3 regions of the Sphaerotilus sp. FB-3 genome follow, and region 2 is predicted to be linked to each of the others. Evidence: predicted binding sites of a transcription regulator. Region 2 holds the regulator's gene; each other region holds the start of a gene.
What was found. Region 2 encodes FNR, which switches genes on or off when oxygen is low (the NO sensors DNR and NnrR bind a similar motif). Its sites were predicted from a motif close to TTGATNNNNATCAA; they were not measured.

Region 1: a site for FNR is predicted at 2,632-2,645, ahead of NFT33_RS06490 (universal stress protein). Genes of this name have one in related genera too.
Region 3: a site for FNR is predicted at 2,437-2,450, ahead of NFT33_RS15550 (universal stress protein). Genes of this name have one in related genera too.

Annotation. Positions count from the first base shown of each region.
Region 1 covers NZ_BQWE01000011.1:304,752-309,831, forward strand. Annotated here, with positions in the region: gene NFT33_RS06485 (ATP-binding protein) at 1-2,458, opposite strand, end outside; gene NFT33_RS06490 (universal stress protein) at 2,705-3,148, shown strand; gene NFT33_RS06495 (alpha-2-macroglobulin family protein) at 3,223-5,080, shown strand, end outside.
Region 2 covers NZ_BQWE01000057.1:136,613-141,692, forward strand. Annotated here, with positions in the region: gene hemN (oxygen-independent coproporphyrinogen III oxidase) at 1-1,059, opposite strand, end outside; gene fnr (fumarate/nitrate reduction transcriptional regulator Fnr) at 1,223-1,960, shown strand; gene NFT33_RS17265 (hypothetical protein) at 2,004-2,336, opposite strand; gene NFT33_RS17270 (hypothetical protein) at 2,333-2,590, opposite strand; gene ccoG (cytochrome c oxidase accessory protein CcoG) at 2,603-4,093, opposite strand; gene ccoP (cytochrome-c oxidase, cbb3-type subunit III) at 4,126-5,070, opposite strand; gene NFT33_RS17285 (cbb3-type cytochrome oxidase subunit 3) at 5,063-5,080, opposite strand, start outside.
Region 3 covers NZ_BQWE01000046.1:25,021-30,100, reverse strand. Annotated here, with positions in the region: gene NFT33_RS15565 (aromatic ring-hydroxylating oxygenase subunit alpha) at 1-522, shown strand, start outside; gene NFT33_RS15560 (DMT family transporter) at 610-1,521, shown strand; gene NFT33_RS15555 (sulfurtransferase) at 1,544-2,401, shown strand; gene NFT33_RS15550 (universal stress protein) at 2,526-2,960, shown strand; gene NFT33_RS15545 (TIGR00266 family protein) at 2,985-3,764, opposite strand; gene NFT33_RS15540 (hypothetical protein) at 3,882-4,643, opposite strand; gene NFT33_RS15535 (M48 family metalloprotease) at 4,630-5,080, opposite strand, start outside.

The DNA of each region.
Region 1 (5,080 bases), on a different contig from region 2:
CGGCGGGCAGCCGGGCGGCGGCGTCGATCCGGTCGAGCTCGCGGCGCACCGCGCGCATCTGGCCGTCGAGCGCGGCCTGGCGCAGCGCCTCGAGCATGGCGAGCGCATCGGCATCGAGGGCGGCTGCCGGCGCGGGCGGGCAGGGCGCCGGGATCGGTGCGGGGGCGTGGTTTTCCGGCGCGAGCCCGGACTCGGGCTCAGGCGACGCCGCGATGAAGCGGGCGCCGGCATGCTGCGCCAGCATCCGGTGGATCTCCTCGAAGGCATAGGGCTTGCCGACGAAGTCGCTGAAGCCCTGCTCGATGTAGTGGCGCCGCTCATGCTCGAGGCTGGAGGCCGAGACCGCCACCACCGGCGGCGTCGGCTGCTGCAGCGTCGCCGCACTCGCATGCAGCTGCGCAAGCATGCGCAGGCCGTCGAGCACCGGCATGCGGATGTCGGTGAAGACGATGTCGGGCTGCGCCTGGCGGATCAGCCTCAGGCCCTGCAGCCCGTCATGCGCCACCTCGACCCGGCAGCCCAGGCGCTCGAGCAGATGCACCAGGATGTCGCGGCTGTGCTCGTCGTCCTCGACCACCACCGCATGCACCGGCGTGGCGGGATCGAGCCGCTCATGGCCGGGCAGGATGCCGGCGGGCACCGGCGAGGCGGCCACCTCGCCGGCCTGCCGGGGCAGCGGCAGGCTCAGCCGGGCCCGGGTGCCCTGGCCGGGCTGGCTGTCGATCTCCAGCCTGCCGCCCATCGCCACCGCCATGTGGCGCGCCAGCACCAGGCCCAGCCCGGTGCCGCCCTTGTCGATGCCGGCCCGGCCCTGGCGGAAGGGCGCGAACAGCTGCGCCAGCTCCTCGGGTGCGATGCCGGGGCCGCTGTCGCTCACGCGGATCTGCACCTGAGCGCCTTCGCGGCGCACGTCGAGCCCGATGCGGCCCTGCTCGGTGAACTTGACCGCATTGCCCAGCAGGTTCATGACGATCTGGCCGATCTTGCTGCGGTCGCCCCGCACCGGCTCGTGCGCATCCAGGTCGATGCGGCAGTCCAGCGGCAGGCCGCGCGCGCCGGCGCGCTCGGCGAACAGCCGGGCGATCTCGTCGATCTCCTGGCGCAGGTCGAAGGTCGCGGGATGCAGCTGCAGGCCGCCGGCCTCGATCTTCGAGAGGTCGAGCACATCGTTGATCAGCCGCAGCAGCCGCTGGCCAGCCTGGTGCGCCTGCCGGCTGGCCTGGCGCAGATCGTCCTCGAGGCGGCGGCGCTCGTCGACTTCGGCGGCGAGCTGGCGGTTGCTCGCCTCCAGCGCGGCGGTGCGCCGAGCCACCAGTCGCTCGAGGTCGTCATGCGCGGCCTGCAGCTCGGTCATGCGGCGCTGGCGGCTGCGCAGCAGCGCGCCCAGCAGACCGGAGAACACCAGCCCGCAGGCCAGCACCGACAGCACCAGCACATCGGGCTGCCAGGCCCGGCCGGCCCAGCCCGGGCGGGCCAGCAGCTGCCACTCCCGGCCGCCGAGCTGCAGCGACTGCACCGAGTGCGGCCCGCTGCGCATGCCGGCCAGCAGCGCCTGCGCCTCTTCGCCGCTGTAGGCACGCACCAGCCGGCTGTCGTCGAGCCGCACCAGCACCGGCGCCTCCTGGAGCGGGTCGAGCAGCAGCATCTCGGTGCCGTCGATGCCGGCCTGCGCCTGCACATGCTGCAGCATCCAGCCCAGGTCCAGCGTGGCCGAGACCAGGCCGCGGGTGCGCTCGGGCCGATGGCCCTCGGCCAGGGTCCAGGCCCGGTCCATCACCGGGGTGTAGAGCACGCTGGCGCAGGCCTCGCTGGCGGTGCGGCTCAGCGAGGAGAAGGGCGGCGAGGCGACGACCCGACCGCTGGCCCGCGCCTGATGCAGCGCCGGCGCCCGGACCGGATCGACGCCCTCGTCGATGCCCTCCAGCGCCTCCAGGCCCGAGGCCGGCACGGTGTCGGCCACCGGGAAATGCTCGGCGCGGCGCGCCGCCGGTCGCACCAGCCCGTCGGCATCGAGCTGGCGGATCGACTGGCCGTCCAGCCCGTCGCGGTGTTCCTCGAAGGCGTTGCGCTGCGTCTGCGTCACCCGCGGCAGCCAGGAGAACAGCCGGATCCACGGGCTCTCGCGCAGGATGGTCTCGCCGGCGATCTCCAGCTCGTCCCGGCCGAGATCGATGCGGTAGTGCAGGTCGCGCAGCCGCTCCAGGTCGCGCTGGGCCATCTCCAGATGATCCTGCAGCGAGATCGACAGCACCCGGGTGTGGCCGGCGAAGTCGGCCATGCGGGTGCGGTGCTGCAGATGGCTGGTGACAAGCGCAGCCACCAGGGTCAGTCCCAGCCCGAGTCCCTGCAGCGCCAGTGCCTGCGCCGCCAGCCGCCGGGGAGCGCGCCAGCGGCCGGTCGCGGAGGCGCCGGACAGCTCGGGCAGCTCGAGCGGGGCAGGGGAGACAGGCAGCGACATTGGAGAATCTGAAAAAGATGGAGCCTAGCGCAAACCCGCGGGCCTGCCATGAAATCGCAACAATCTCGGCTGCCATGTCGTGATTGACGGACTTCTGGTACAAAAAGGTACCGGAATGGTGTGGCGACATGCCGCCGGATTCCGTGCGGATTCCGGCGTGCGCGCAGGTTTTCTTGATGTCCATCAAGACCGGGTGGCGGGCAAACCCTAGAGTGGAACCGTTGCAACCCGATCCGCAGATTCACCATGTTCAAGCACATCTTTGTCCCGGTCGACGGCTCCGAACTCTCCGTGCGTGCGATGGATGCCAGCCTGGAGCTGGCGCTGAAGCTGGGCGCGCGCGTGACCGGCTTCGTCTGCGAGCCCGACATCCCGCTGTCTGCGGTCAATGCCAGCCCGACCACCTTCGCGCGCAAGATCGAGGCGCATGAGGCCCGCACCGAAGCCCACGCCCATGCGGTGCTCGACAGCTTTGCCCAGCGTGCCCGCGAATGCGGCGTGCCCTTCGAGAGCGAGTACCGCCGCAGCGACCAGACCGACGCGACCATTGCCGAGGTCGCCGACATGGTCCAGGCCGACCTGATCCTGATGGTCACCCATGGTCGCGGCCTGTTCGGCGAGATGCTCTTCGGTTCGCACACCAAGAACGTGATGTCGCGCACCAAGGTGGCGATGCTGGTCCTGCACTGAGGTTCGCGGGGCGGCTGCCTCCGGACCTAGACTGCACGACACGGGGCGACGGCCCGGCGCGCAGGAGGAATCGGGTGGACGGACAGCGACAAGAGACAGGGCGGCCCGGCGGCCGGCGGTGGCGCGGGCGGCTCGGTGGCGTGCTGATGGCGGCGCTGGCCGCGGCCGCCGGGTCGGCCTGGGGCGCGCGGGTGGTGTCGGCGGTGCCGAGCGGCGAGGTGTCGGAGGCGGCGCAGATCCGCCTGCGCTTCGACACGGCGGTGGTGCCTTTCGGGTCGCCGGCGCTGCCGGATCCGGCGGTGCTGGCCTGCGACGGGCTGGGCGGCAAGGCGCCGGCCGGCAGCCGGCGCTGGATCAGCGACCGCGAGTGGGCCTGGGACCTGGACCGCACGCTGCCGCCGGGCGTGGCCTGCCGCCTCGCGATCGCGCCGGGCTGGAAGCCGCTGAACGGCCCGCTCGACGGGCCGCGCGAGTTCCGCTTCACATCCGGCGGGCCGGTGGTCGAGTCGGTCGAGCCGTACGAAGGCTCGTCGATCGAGGAGGACCAGCACTGGCTGCTGCGCCTGAACGGCCCGGCGGTGCCCGACACGGTGCAGCGCAACGCCTGGTGCGAGGTGCAGGGCATCGGCGAGCGCGTGCCGGTCAGCCTCGTCGAGGGCGCGCCGCGGGCGGCGCTGCTGAAGCTGCACGAGATCGCCGCGGCCGACGCCGCGCGGGTGCTGGTGCTGACCTGCCAGCGCCCGCTGCCGCCGGCCGCCGGCGTGCGGCTGGTCTGGGGGCCGGGCATCGCGGCGGCGAACAACCCGGCGGTGCTGACGCGCCAGCCGCAGCGCTTCGCCTGGGAGGTGCGCGAGCGCTTCACCGCCGAATTCACCTGCGAGCGCGAGCGCGCCGAGGCGCCGTGCATTCCGCTGCGGCCCCTGACGCTGCGCTTCAGCGAAGCGGTGCCGCGTGCGCAGCTGGCGCAGATCCGCCTGCAGCCGGTCGGCGGCGGCAGCGCGGTGGCGCCGAAGTTCGCGGCCGGCAACACCGAGCCGGCGCTGTCGGAACTGACCTTCCCGGGGCCGCTGGCCGAGAACGCGCGCTACACGATCGTGCTGCCCAGGGACCTGCGCGACGAGTCGGGGCGGGCGCTGGCGAATGCGTCGGTGTTTCCGCTCGCGGTGGCGACCGGCGGCATGCCGCCGCTGGCCAAGTTCGCCGCGGCGCCGTTCGGCGTGCTGGAACAGGGCCCGGGGCCGGACGAGCCGGGGCTGCTGCCGATCACGCTGCGCCATGTGCAGGACGGCGGCGGGCCGCCGCCGCGCGCGCGCGTCAGCGTCAAGTGGCTCGGCGCGGCAACGCCGGACCGCGAGCTGCTGCAGTGGTACGCTCGGGTCAATCGCCATCACGAGAGCAGCGTCACCGCCCGGGAGGCCGGCCTGCCGCCGAAGGACTGGACCGTCACCGAGACGGTCACCGGCGACGACGGCCGGCCGCGCCGCGTCACGCGCGACCGTGTCGTCGGCACGCGCGAGCTGTCGCTGCTGGCCAGGGAAGAGGGCGTCGAGCGCGCCGATCTGCCGGCACCGTCGCCCGAGACGGCGAAAACGCCGGGTGCGACGGAGGTCATCGGCCTGCCGCTCAAGCGCTCGGGCTACCACCTCGTCGAGGTGTCGTCGCGCGTGCTCGGGCGCGCGCTGCTCGACCGCGAGGCGCCGATGTACGTGCGCACCGGCGTGCTGGTGACGCCGATCGGCGTGCATTTCAAGCGCGGTCGCAGCGACAGCCTGGTCTGGGTGACGACGCTGGACCGTGCGCAGCCGGTGGCCGGCGCCGATGTTGCCGTCAACGACTGCCGCGGCGTGACGCTGTGGTCGGGCCGCACCGACGCGCAGGGGCTGGCGCGCATTCCGCGCGGCTTCGACGAGAGCGGTTCGCTCAGCGACTGCA
Region 2 (5,080 bases):
CACCCGGGAGATCGCCGACACGCCCAGGCCGATCAGGTCGCAGTCGGCCTGCGTGCTGTAGCCCTGGAAGTTGCGGTGCAGCCGCCCCTGGCGCTTGGCCTGCGCCAGCGGGTCGTCCGGCAGCGCGAAGTGGTCCATGCCGATGTACTGGTAGCCGTGGCTGACGAAGCCGGCCAGCGCCTGCGACAGCATGCCCACCCGCTGGCCGCCGCTGGGCAGATCGATCGGCACGATGCGGCGCTGCGGCTTGAAGCGCGTCGGCAGGTGCGCGTAGCCGTACATCGCGATGCGGTCGGGCCGCAGCGAGGCGACCTGGCGCACGGTGCGCTCGAAGCTCTCGGGCGTCTGGCGCGGCAGGCCGTAGATCAGGTCGGCGTTGATCGACTCGAAGCCCAACTCGCGCGCATCGCGCATCAGCGCCTCGACCTGCTCGAAGGGCTGGATGCGGTGCACCGCCTGCTGGACCTGGGCATCGAAGTCCTGCACGCCGAAGGAGACGCGGTTCAGCCCGAGCGCGCGCAGATGCGCCAGACGCTGGCGGGTGACGGTGCGCGGGTCGATCTCGATCGAGAACTCGCCCTTGGGCAGCAGCTCGAAGCGCGTGCGGATCGCCGCCATCAGCCGCGACAGCTCCTCGTCGCTCAGGAAGGTCGGCGTGCCGCCGCCGAAGTGCAGCTGCGAGACCTGCACCCGCTCGCCCAGCGCGTCGGCCGCCAGCGCCATCTCGTGCTCGAGCGCATCCAGGTAGGCCGCGGCACGGCCGTGGTCGCGGGTGACGATCTTGTTGCAGGCGCAGTAGTAGCAGACCGACTCGCAGAACGGCACATGGATGTAGAGCGACAGCGGCGCGCCCGTCCCGCCGGCCCCGCCCATGTCATGGCGCTGGGCCAGCGCCTGCAGGAAATGCTCGGCGGTGAAGGCCTCGACAAAGCGGTCGGCGGTCGGATAGGAGGTGTAGCGCGGTCCGGGCCGATCCATCCGGTGCAGCAGTTCGTCGGTCAGAACGGGCTCGGCCTGCAGGCCGCTGCCGCGGGTCGGTTGGAGAGTCGGTTGGTCCATGGACGCACACTGTGCCGACGGATGCCCGGCGTACCTTGACGCAGCTCAAGCACGATGCAGGACACATCCCCAAGAATCGGCCGCGATTGATCGGATCGAGAGCCTTCGGCCTCAGAATGGGGCTCGAGCGGATCCGCATCGAAACACCAACGCCTTTTTCGCCATGCACGACACCACGACGTCCCCCCGCCTTGACGCGCTCAAGGTCGCCTGCTCCGCCTGCAATCTGCGCGAGCTGTGCCTGCCGGTCGGCCTGTCGGACGAAGAGCTGTCCTCGATCGACGACATCATCGGCACCCGCCGGACCGTGCGCCGCGGCGAGAGCCTGTTCCATGCCGGCGAGACCTTCACCGCGCTCTACGCGGTGCGCACCGGCTTCTTCAAGACCGTCGTGTCGGCAGCGGATGGCCGCGAGCAGGTCACCGGCTTCCAGATGGCCGGCGAGCTGATCGGCCTCGACGGCATCAGCACCGACCACCACTCCTGCGACGCGATCGCGCTGGAGGACTCGCAGGTCTGCATGATTCCCTACAGCCAGCTCGAGACGCTGTCGCGCGAGGTCACGCTGCTGCAGCACCAGTTCCACAAGATCATGAGCCGCGAGATCGTGCGCGACCATGGCGTGATGCTGCTGCTGGGATCGATGCGCGCCGAGGAACGTCTGGCGGCTTTCCTGCTGAACCTGACCCAGCGGCTGCAGGCGCGCGGCTTCTCGGCCTCGGCGCTGGTGCTGCGCATGACCCGCGAGGAGATCGGCAGCTACCTGGGCCTGAAGCTGGAGACGGTCAGCCGCACCTTCTCGAAGTTCCAGGAGGAAGGCATCCTGGAGGTCAAGCAGCGCGACATCCGCATCCTCGACCAGAACGCGCTGCAGCGGGTGGTCAACGCGGCCAACTGCTGAGCGCCAGGCTCCGGGTCTCGCCGGAGCCCCTCCGGCAGTCAGATCAGGCCGACGGATGCCGTCCGGCGGACGGCCCCCCCTCATCGCCCATCACCAGCTGCGTCATCGCGCTGGCCAGCGCGATCAGCACCCAGAACAGCAGGAAGGCGGCCGAGTAGATCGTCATCGCGTCGGCGTCGGCCACCGGGCTGCCCATCCAGCGCAGGTCGGCCGGATCGACCATCGAGAAGACCAGCATCTCGACGACGCCGGCCATCAGGAAGGACGGCCACAGCACCGCCGGCCAGCGGCGCTCGCGCGCCGAGGCCGCGGGCTGGACCTCCGCCCCGCCATCGAACACCGGCGAACCGTCATGCTCGAACGGGTCGGTCTTCATTTGACGCCCCCGGTGGCCGCATGGTTGCGGCCCTGCATGGCCGGCGCGTTGGCCGCCTGATCGGCCGACACATGCTCGGCCGTCTGGATGACCGGATCGGGATTCTTCAGCGCCAGGGTCAGCGTCACGAAGCTGGCTGCAACGACGACCAGCGGCCCGCCGACCACCAGCCACATCATCTTGAAGCGCCACCACGGCCGCGGATCGTCGGCCGGGGTGGAGGTGAGGGAGGAATTCGCAGGGGTTCGACTCATGTGGAGATCTCCTCAGCGCGGAATGATGAAGGTCGACTTCTCGCGCACGACCAGAGGCGCCGGATCCTGAGCATCGACACGCGCAATGTCGAAGTGTATTTCGTGCGAGCCCGGTCCGGCTTCGGCTGCCGCCTCCGGTTGAACCCGGACGGACACCGTCACCCAGCGGGCCTCGGCCGCGCCGACCTCGATCTCCGTGGCCGGATCGATCGTGATGCCGTTCAGGCCACTCACGCCCAGACGGTAGCGATGCGGCTGCTCGCCGGCATTCATCACCTGCAGGCGATAGACGTTCTCGATCTGGCCTTCGTCGACGATGCGCGCCAGCGAAGCGCGATCCCGGATCACGTCGACACGGAACGGCGTGCGCATCCAGATGCTCGCGCCGACCGCCGCCACGATCAGCACCAGGATCACGGTGTAGATCAGCACCCGAGGACGCAGCACCCGGCGCCACATCTGCGCACGGGTGAAATGCTCCTTCAGGCCGTTCTGGGTCGCGTAGCGGATCAGGCCGCGCGGGTAGTTCATCTTGTCCATGATGCCGTCGCAGGCATCGATGCAGGCGGCGCAGCCGATGCACTCGTACTGCAGGCCGTTGCGGATGTCGATGCCGGTCGGACAGACCTGCACGCACACGCCACAGTCGACGCAGTCGCCCAGGCCCTTGCTCTTCGGGTCGACCTTCTTGCCGCGCGAGCCGCGCGGGTCACCCCGCTCGGCGTCGTAGCTGATGATCAGCGTGTCCTTGTCGAACATCGCGCTCTGGAAGCGCGCGTACGGGCACATGTACTTGCAGACCTGCTCGCGCATGAAGCCGGCATTGCCCCAGGTCGCGAAGGCGTAGAACAGCACCCAGAACCATTCCCACGGGCCGAAGCCGAGCGTCATCGCCTCGGCCGCCAGCGTGTGGATGGGGGTGAAGTAGCCGACGAAGGTGAAGCCGGTCCACAGCGCGAACAGCACCCACACCAGATGCTTGGCGCCCTTGCGGCGGATCTTCTCGGCCGTCCACGGACCGGCGTCGAGCTTCATCCGCTGGGCGCGATCGCCCTCGAAGCGGTGCTCGAACCACAGGAAGATCTCGGTGTAGACCGTCTGCGGACAGGCGTAGCCGCACCACAGTCGCCCACCCACCGCGGTGAACAGGAACAGCCCGTAGGCGGAGATGATCAGCAGTCCGGTCAGGTAGATCAGGTCCTGCGGATACAGCACCAGACCGAACAGGTAGAAGCGCCGGCTGACCAGATCGAACAGCACCGCCTGGCGGTCGTTCCACATCAGCCAGGGCAGGCCGTAGAAGACGATCTGGGTGAGCCACACCAGGGCCCAGCGCCACTTCGCGAAATAGCCGCTGACGGCGCGCGGATAGATCTTCTTCGACTTCTGGTAAAGCGAGACGGTCCTGGCGGCTGCCGGCTCGGCAGCCGGCGCAGGACCGGCGGAGGCAGAGGCCACGGAGGGCGAGGAAATGGGCGAAGCGCCCGTCTTGCTGGTATCCATGGCCTCGGTTTTAACCCAGGATGAACCTAAGGTTATTGCGCTTTCGCATCCCCTGCGGGAGCGAGCGCGGTCTGCTTGTCACCCTTGTGCGACAGGCTCCAGACATAGGCGGCGAGCACCTTGATCTGTTCCGGCGACAGGCGGCTGGCGTGCTGCGGCATGATGTTGGTCTTGCCGTTGTTCACGATGTCGACGATCGCGGCCTCGCCCCAGCCGTGCAGCCAGACATTGTCGGTCAGGTTCGGCGCGCCCATGGCCTGCATGCCCTTGCCATCGGCACCGTGGCAGGCGGCGCAGGCGCCGAACTTGCTCTTGCCCAGCTGCGCGCGGATCGAGTCATGCGCGCTGCCCGACAGGCTCAGCACATAGTGGGCGACGTTCTTGACATCCTCGGCCGAGCCGACCGCCGCAGCCATCGGGGGCATCATGCCCTGACGGCCTTCGGCGATGGTCTTGGCGATGTAGTCGACGCCGGTGCCGCCGAGCCAGTCGTTGTCCGCCAGGTTCGGGAAGCTCTTGCTGCCGCGCGCGTCGGAGCCGTGGCAGCCGGCGCAGTTGTTGACGAACAGACGCTCGCCGATGCCCATGGCCTTCGAGTCGGCCGCCAGCGCTTCCGGCGTCATCGTCATGAAGCCGGCGTAGATCGGCGCCATCGCCTCGCGGGCCTTGGCATGCTCGGCCTCGAGCTGGCCCTTGGACGACCAGTTCAGAACGCCCTTGCTGCCACCCAGGCCCGGATAGAGCGTCAGGTAGATCGCGGCGAACACCACCGTGATGATGAACAGGCCCATCCACCAGCGCGGCAGCGGGTTGTTCATCTCGCGCAGATCCTCGTCCCACACATGGCCGGTCGAATTGTCGTCCGCCATGACGGTGCGCTTGCTGGCCACCGCCAGGACGAACACGCAGAACACCAGTCCGCCCACCACGATCGCGATGACGTACCACGACCAGAAACTCGAAATGAAGTCACTCACGGGTGCCTCC
Region 3 (5,080 bases), on a different contig from region 2:
GGCAACTTCGTCACCTGCGACGACCTGCGCTGGGAGATGGGACGCGACTACTCGGTGCAGACCGTCGGCACCGCGCCGGGCATCGGCGAGGCGCTGGGCCGGCCGGGCAGCAAGGTCTACGAGCGCTGGCATGAGCAGGTGCGCCGCTTCCAGGGCGGCGTGGCGCCGAAGCACGGCGCGATCTGGCTGACCTACTACCCGCACATCATGATCGAGTGGTACCCGAACGTGCTCACGGTCTCGACCGTGCATCCGATCAGCCCGGAGAAGACGCTCAACACGGTGGAGTTCTACTACCCCGAGGAGATCGCCGCCTTCGAGCCCGAGTACATCGAGGCCCAGCAGGCCGCCTACATGGAGACCTGCATCGAGGACGACGAGATCGCCGAGCGCATGGACGCCGGCCGCCGCGCGCTGATGGAGCGCGGCGACAACGAGGTCGGCCCCTACCAGAGCCCGATGGAGGACGGCATGCAGCACTTCCACGAGTGGTATCGCCGCGTCATGGACTTCAAGGACTGATGCGCAGGGACTGATCGCCGCCGGCGGCCCCTGACGGCCGCCGCGCGTCGCCGACCCGGGGAGGCCCGGGCCGTTAGCATGCCGGGCATGAATGCTCCGATGCTGATGGTCCTGGCCTCCCTTCTCTTTTCGCTGATGGGGGTGTGCGTCAAGCTCGCCAGCACGCAGTTCGGCACCGGCGAGATCGTGATGTACCGCGGCCTGGTCGGCGCGGTGGTGATGGCGGTGCTGGTGCGCGCGCGCAGGCAGTCGCTGCGCACCGCCGTGCCGGGCATGCACCTGTGGCGCAGCATCGTCGGCGTGTCGGCGCTGTGCCTGTGGTTCTACGCGATCAGCGGCCTGCCGCTGGCCACCGCGATGACGCTCAACTACATGTCGCCGATCTGGATGGCGATGTTCCTGATCGGCGGCTCGGTGCTGCTGGGCGGCGCGCGGGTGGATGCGCGGCTGGTGGCGACCGTGCTGGCCGGCTTCGTCGGCGTGGCGGCGATCCTGCGCCCGAGCATCGACCGCGACCAGCTCTGGTTCGGCATCGTGGGGCTGTTCTCGGGCATGCTCTCGGCGCTGGCCTATCTGCAGATCACCGCGCTGGGCCGCGCCGGCGAGCCCGAGACGCGGGTGGTCTTCTATTTCTCCTGCGCCGGCACGCTCGCAGGCCTGGCGCTGACGCTGCTGCAGGGCGGCCCCAGCGGCGGCCATGACCTGCGCGGCATGCTGCTGGTGCTGGCGGTGGGCGTGTTCGCCACCGCCGCGCAGCTGGCGATGACCCGTGCCTTCTCGATCGGCCGGCCGCTGGTCAATGCCAGCCTGCAGTATCTGGGCATCGCCTTCTCCTTCGCCTGGGGCGTGCTGCTGTTCGACGATCCGGTCCATCCGCTGGCACTGCTGGGCATGGCGATGGTGGTGGGCTCGGGTATCGTCGCCACCCGGCTGCGCCATGCCGGTGCCGCGCCGCGCCGCGGTACCTCCGACACGCTGCCGCCCGATCTCGAGTCCTGATCCTGCCGCCCCACACCACACCATGACGATCTCCCCCGACTCCTCCTCTCCGCTGATCTCCGCCGAGGCGCTGAAGGCTGCGCTCGGCCGTGTGCGCGTGTTCGACGTGCGCTTCGACCTGGCCCGGCCGGACGCCGGCGAGGCCGCCTGGCGCGAGGGCCATCTGCCCGGCGCGCATTACCTGCACCTGGACCGCGACCTGAGCGCCAAGGACGGCGTGCCCGCGCTGTGCGGCGGCCGCCATCCGCTGCCGACGCGCGAGGTCTTCGCAGCTACCGCCGCACGGCTCGGCCTGACGCCGGACACGCCGGTGGTGCTGGTCGACGCGCAGGGCGGCATGTTCGCCGCGCGCGCCTGGTGGATGCTGCGCTGGATCGGCGCGCGCGACGTGCGGGTGCTCGACGGCGGCCTGGCCGCATGGCGCGCGGCCGGCGGCGCGCTGGAGCCGGGCGAGGTCGCGCCCGCCGCGGCCGCGCCCGCCTGGCCGCTCGCGCCCGAGCCGGAGGGCCTGCGCCTGACCGCCGACGCGCTGGCGGCGCAGCTGGGCCGCGTCGCGCTGCTGGATGCGCGTGCGCCCGAGCGCTACCGCGGCGATGTCGAGCCGCTCGATCCGGTGGCCGGCCACATTCCCGGTGCGCTGAACCGCCCCTTCAGCGCCAACCTCGGGCCGGACGGCCGCTTCCTGCCGCCCGAGGCGTTGCGTGCGGCCTTCCAGGGCCTGGCCGGCGCGCGTCCGGTGGTGCACCAGTGCGGCTCGGGCGTGACCGCCTGCCACAACCTGCTGGCGATGGCGGTGGCCGGCCTGCCCGGCGGCGCGCTCTACGCGGGCTCGTGGAGCGAGTGGTGCCGCGACCCGGCGCGGCCGGTGGCGCAAGGCTGACGCTGCCCTTGCCGTCCTTGCCGTCGGTGCGGTTCTTGATGAAGCTCAAGCCGCGCCTGGCCGTGCGGCGCATGATCGGTTCATCCCTTTTGCTTTCCAGTCCGCAGGAGTTCCGATCATGTCCATGTACAAGCGCATCCTGGTGCCGACCGACGGCTCGGAGATCACCGCCAAGGCGGTCGAGACCGCGGTGACGATGGCCCGGGCCTTCGGCGCGACGCTGCTGACGCTGGCGGTCAAGGAGCCCTTCCCGTACAGCGCGATCACCGAGATGCAGCCGATCCCGCCGCAGGAGTTCTTCGATGCGCAGGAGCGCATCGCGGTCAAGCATCTCGATCAGGTCAAGGCGGCCTGTGCCGCCGCCGGCGTCGAATGCCTGGCGGCGGCGGTCGAGGCCGCCCATCCGTGGGAGTCCATCATCGACTTCGGCAAGGACCAGGGCGCCGACCTGATCGTCATGGCCTCGCACGGCCGCCGCGGCGTGGCCGCGCTGCTGTTGGGCAGCGAGACCCAGAAGGTGCTGACCCACAGCACCGTGCCGGTGCTGGTGGTGCGCTGATCTCGCTGGGGCGCCGGGTGCGCCTCAGCGGCTGCCGCCGAGGAAGCCGCCGAGCAGCGAGCCCTCGTCGCTCGACGAGCCGCCGGTCTGCGGCGCGGCGGCAAACACCCGGCTGGCCAGGCGCGAGAACGGCAGGCTCTGCAGCCACACCGTGCCCGGGCCGGTCATCTTCGCGAAGAACAGGCCCTCGCCGCCGAAGAGCGCCGTCTTGATCTTGCCGACGTACTGGATCTCGAAGTCCACGTTCGGCGTGTAGGCCACGACGCAGCCGGTGTCGATCAGCAGCGTCTCGCCGTGGCGCAGTTCGCGGCGCAGCACCGTGCCGCCGGCATGCACGAAGGCCAGACCGTCGCCCTCGAGCTTCTGCATGATGAAGCCCTCGCCGCCGAAGAATCCCACCGAGAGCTTCTGCTGGAAGTGGATGCCCAGCGAGACGCCGCGCGCCGCGCACAGGAAGGAATCCTTCTGGCAGATCAGCATCCCGCCGAGCTGGCGCAGGTCCATCGGCAGGATCTTGCCGGGATAGGGTGCGGCGAAGGCGACGCGCTGCTTGGCATGGGCCTGGTTGCTGTAGACGGTGGTGAACAGCGACTCGCCGGTGATCAGCCGCTTGCCCGCGCCGAGCAGCTTGCTCATGAAGCCGCCCTCCTGGCGACCGCCGTCGCCGAAGACGGTGTCCATCTGGATGCCGCCCTCCATGAACATCAGGCTGCCGGCCTCGCCGATCGCGGCCTCGCCGGGGTCCAGCTCGACCTCGACGAACTGCATCTCGGCGCCCTTGATCTCGTAGTCGACCGCATCCATGCGGCCGCCGGGCGCCGGCGCCTGGCCGAAGGAGGACATCGGGGACGGTGCAGGGCTGGGCGCGTTGTAGGAGGAGAAGAGTGACATGGCGTTCAGGTTTGGACGACGTGTCCGCGATCATCGCACCAGCGGTGCGCGCAGCCGGGCAAAGTCCCGGGGAGCCACATACTGCAGCACGGGTTTGCCCCGGCCCTGCGGGTCGAGCGAGACCACCAGGCCGCGCTCCGGGTAGAGCAGATGCACCTGGCCATCGGCCGAGCCGATGCGTTCCGGCGCCGGTCCGAAGCGCTCCAGCGCCACCGCCTCGTCGAAGCGCGCGGCCGGCAGGAAGGTCAGCGCGGCCAGCGTGGCCTGCCGGGCCTGCATCGCATCGTCGAACCTCAGCGTCAGCCGGTAGCTGCCGCTGGGCTGGGGTTCGCGCTCGGTGGCCTGCTCGGCCCAGCGCTGCAGCGTGGCGGCCTCGGCCGCGCCGGTCAGCACCAGCCGGCCCTGCACGAAGCCGGCGCGCACCGTCTCCAGATAGGCCTCCAGCGTCAGCGTGCCCTGCGGATCGCGCACCAGCGCGACCTTCATCTCGGCCGCCTCGGCCGGCCAGCTGCGCTCGATGCGCGCCAGCGGATCGCGCCCCGGCGTGACGCCGAAGACCTCGGTCAGGCCATCGCCCAGCGGCGTGATCTGCCAGGGCAGCAGCCGGGCGGCGTCGGCGCTGGCGGCCGGCGGCGGTCCGCCGCGCAGCTGCTGCCAGGCCCACGGCGCCATCAGCGCGACGACCAGGAACAGCAGCGTGCCCAGCAGCAGCAGCGCCACCATCCGGCCGGTGCCGACGCGGGGCGCCGGGGGCGGGGAGACATTCGGATCGGTCGGTTCAGCGGACGACATGGCCCATCGCTTTCAGTCGGTTGGCGGAGAACTGCGCCGCCTCGCCCTGACGGCTGATCTGCAGGAAGCGCGCATAGTGCTCGGCCGCACGGCGGTCCTGGCCCATGCCGTCGAGCGAGACGGCCTTCAGGAACAGCACGCCCGGATCGCCTGGCAGCACCCGGTCGTGCTGCTCCAGCGCGGCGTAGGCTGCACCGGGGTCGCGCAGGCCCAGATGCAGGGTCGCGGCCAGCTTGTGCGCCTGCGCCTCCTGCGGGTAGATCGCCCGGGCGGTCTCGACATGGCGCTGCGCCTCGCGGGCCTGGCCCTGGGCCTGCAGGCACTGGCCCATGCGCAGATGGGCGGCGTAGTCGCGCGGGGCGACCTTCAGCGCCTGGGCGAACTGGCCCTGCGCCTCGCCGAGCGCCTTGCGGCCCATCGCCAGCTCGCCGTTCTTG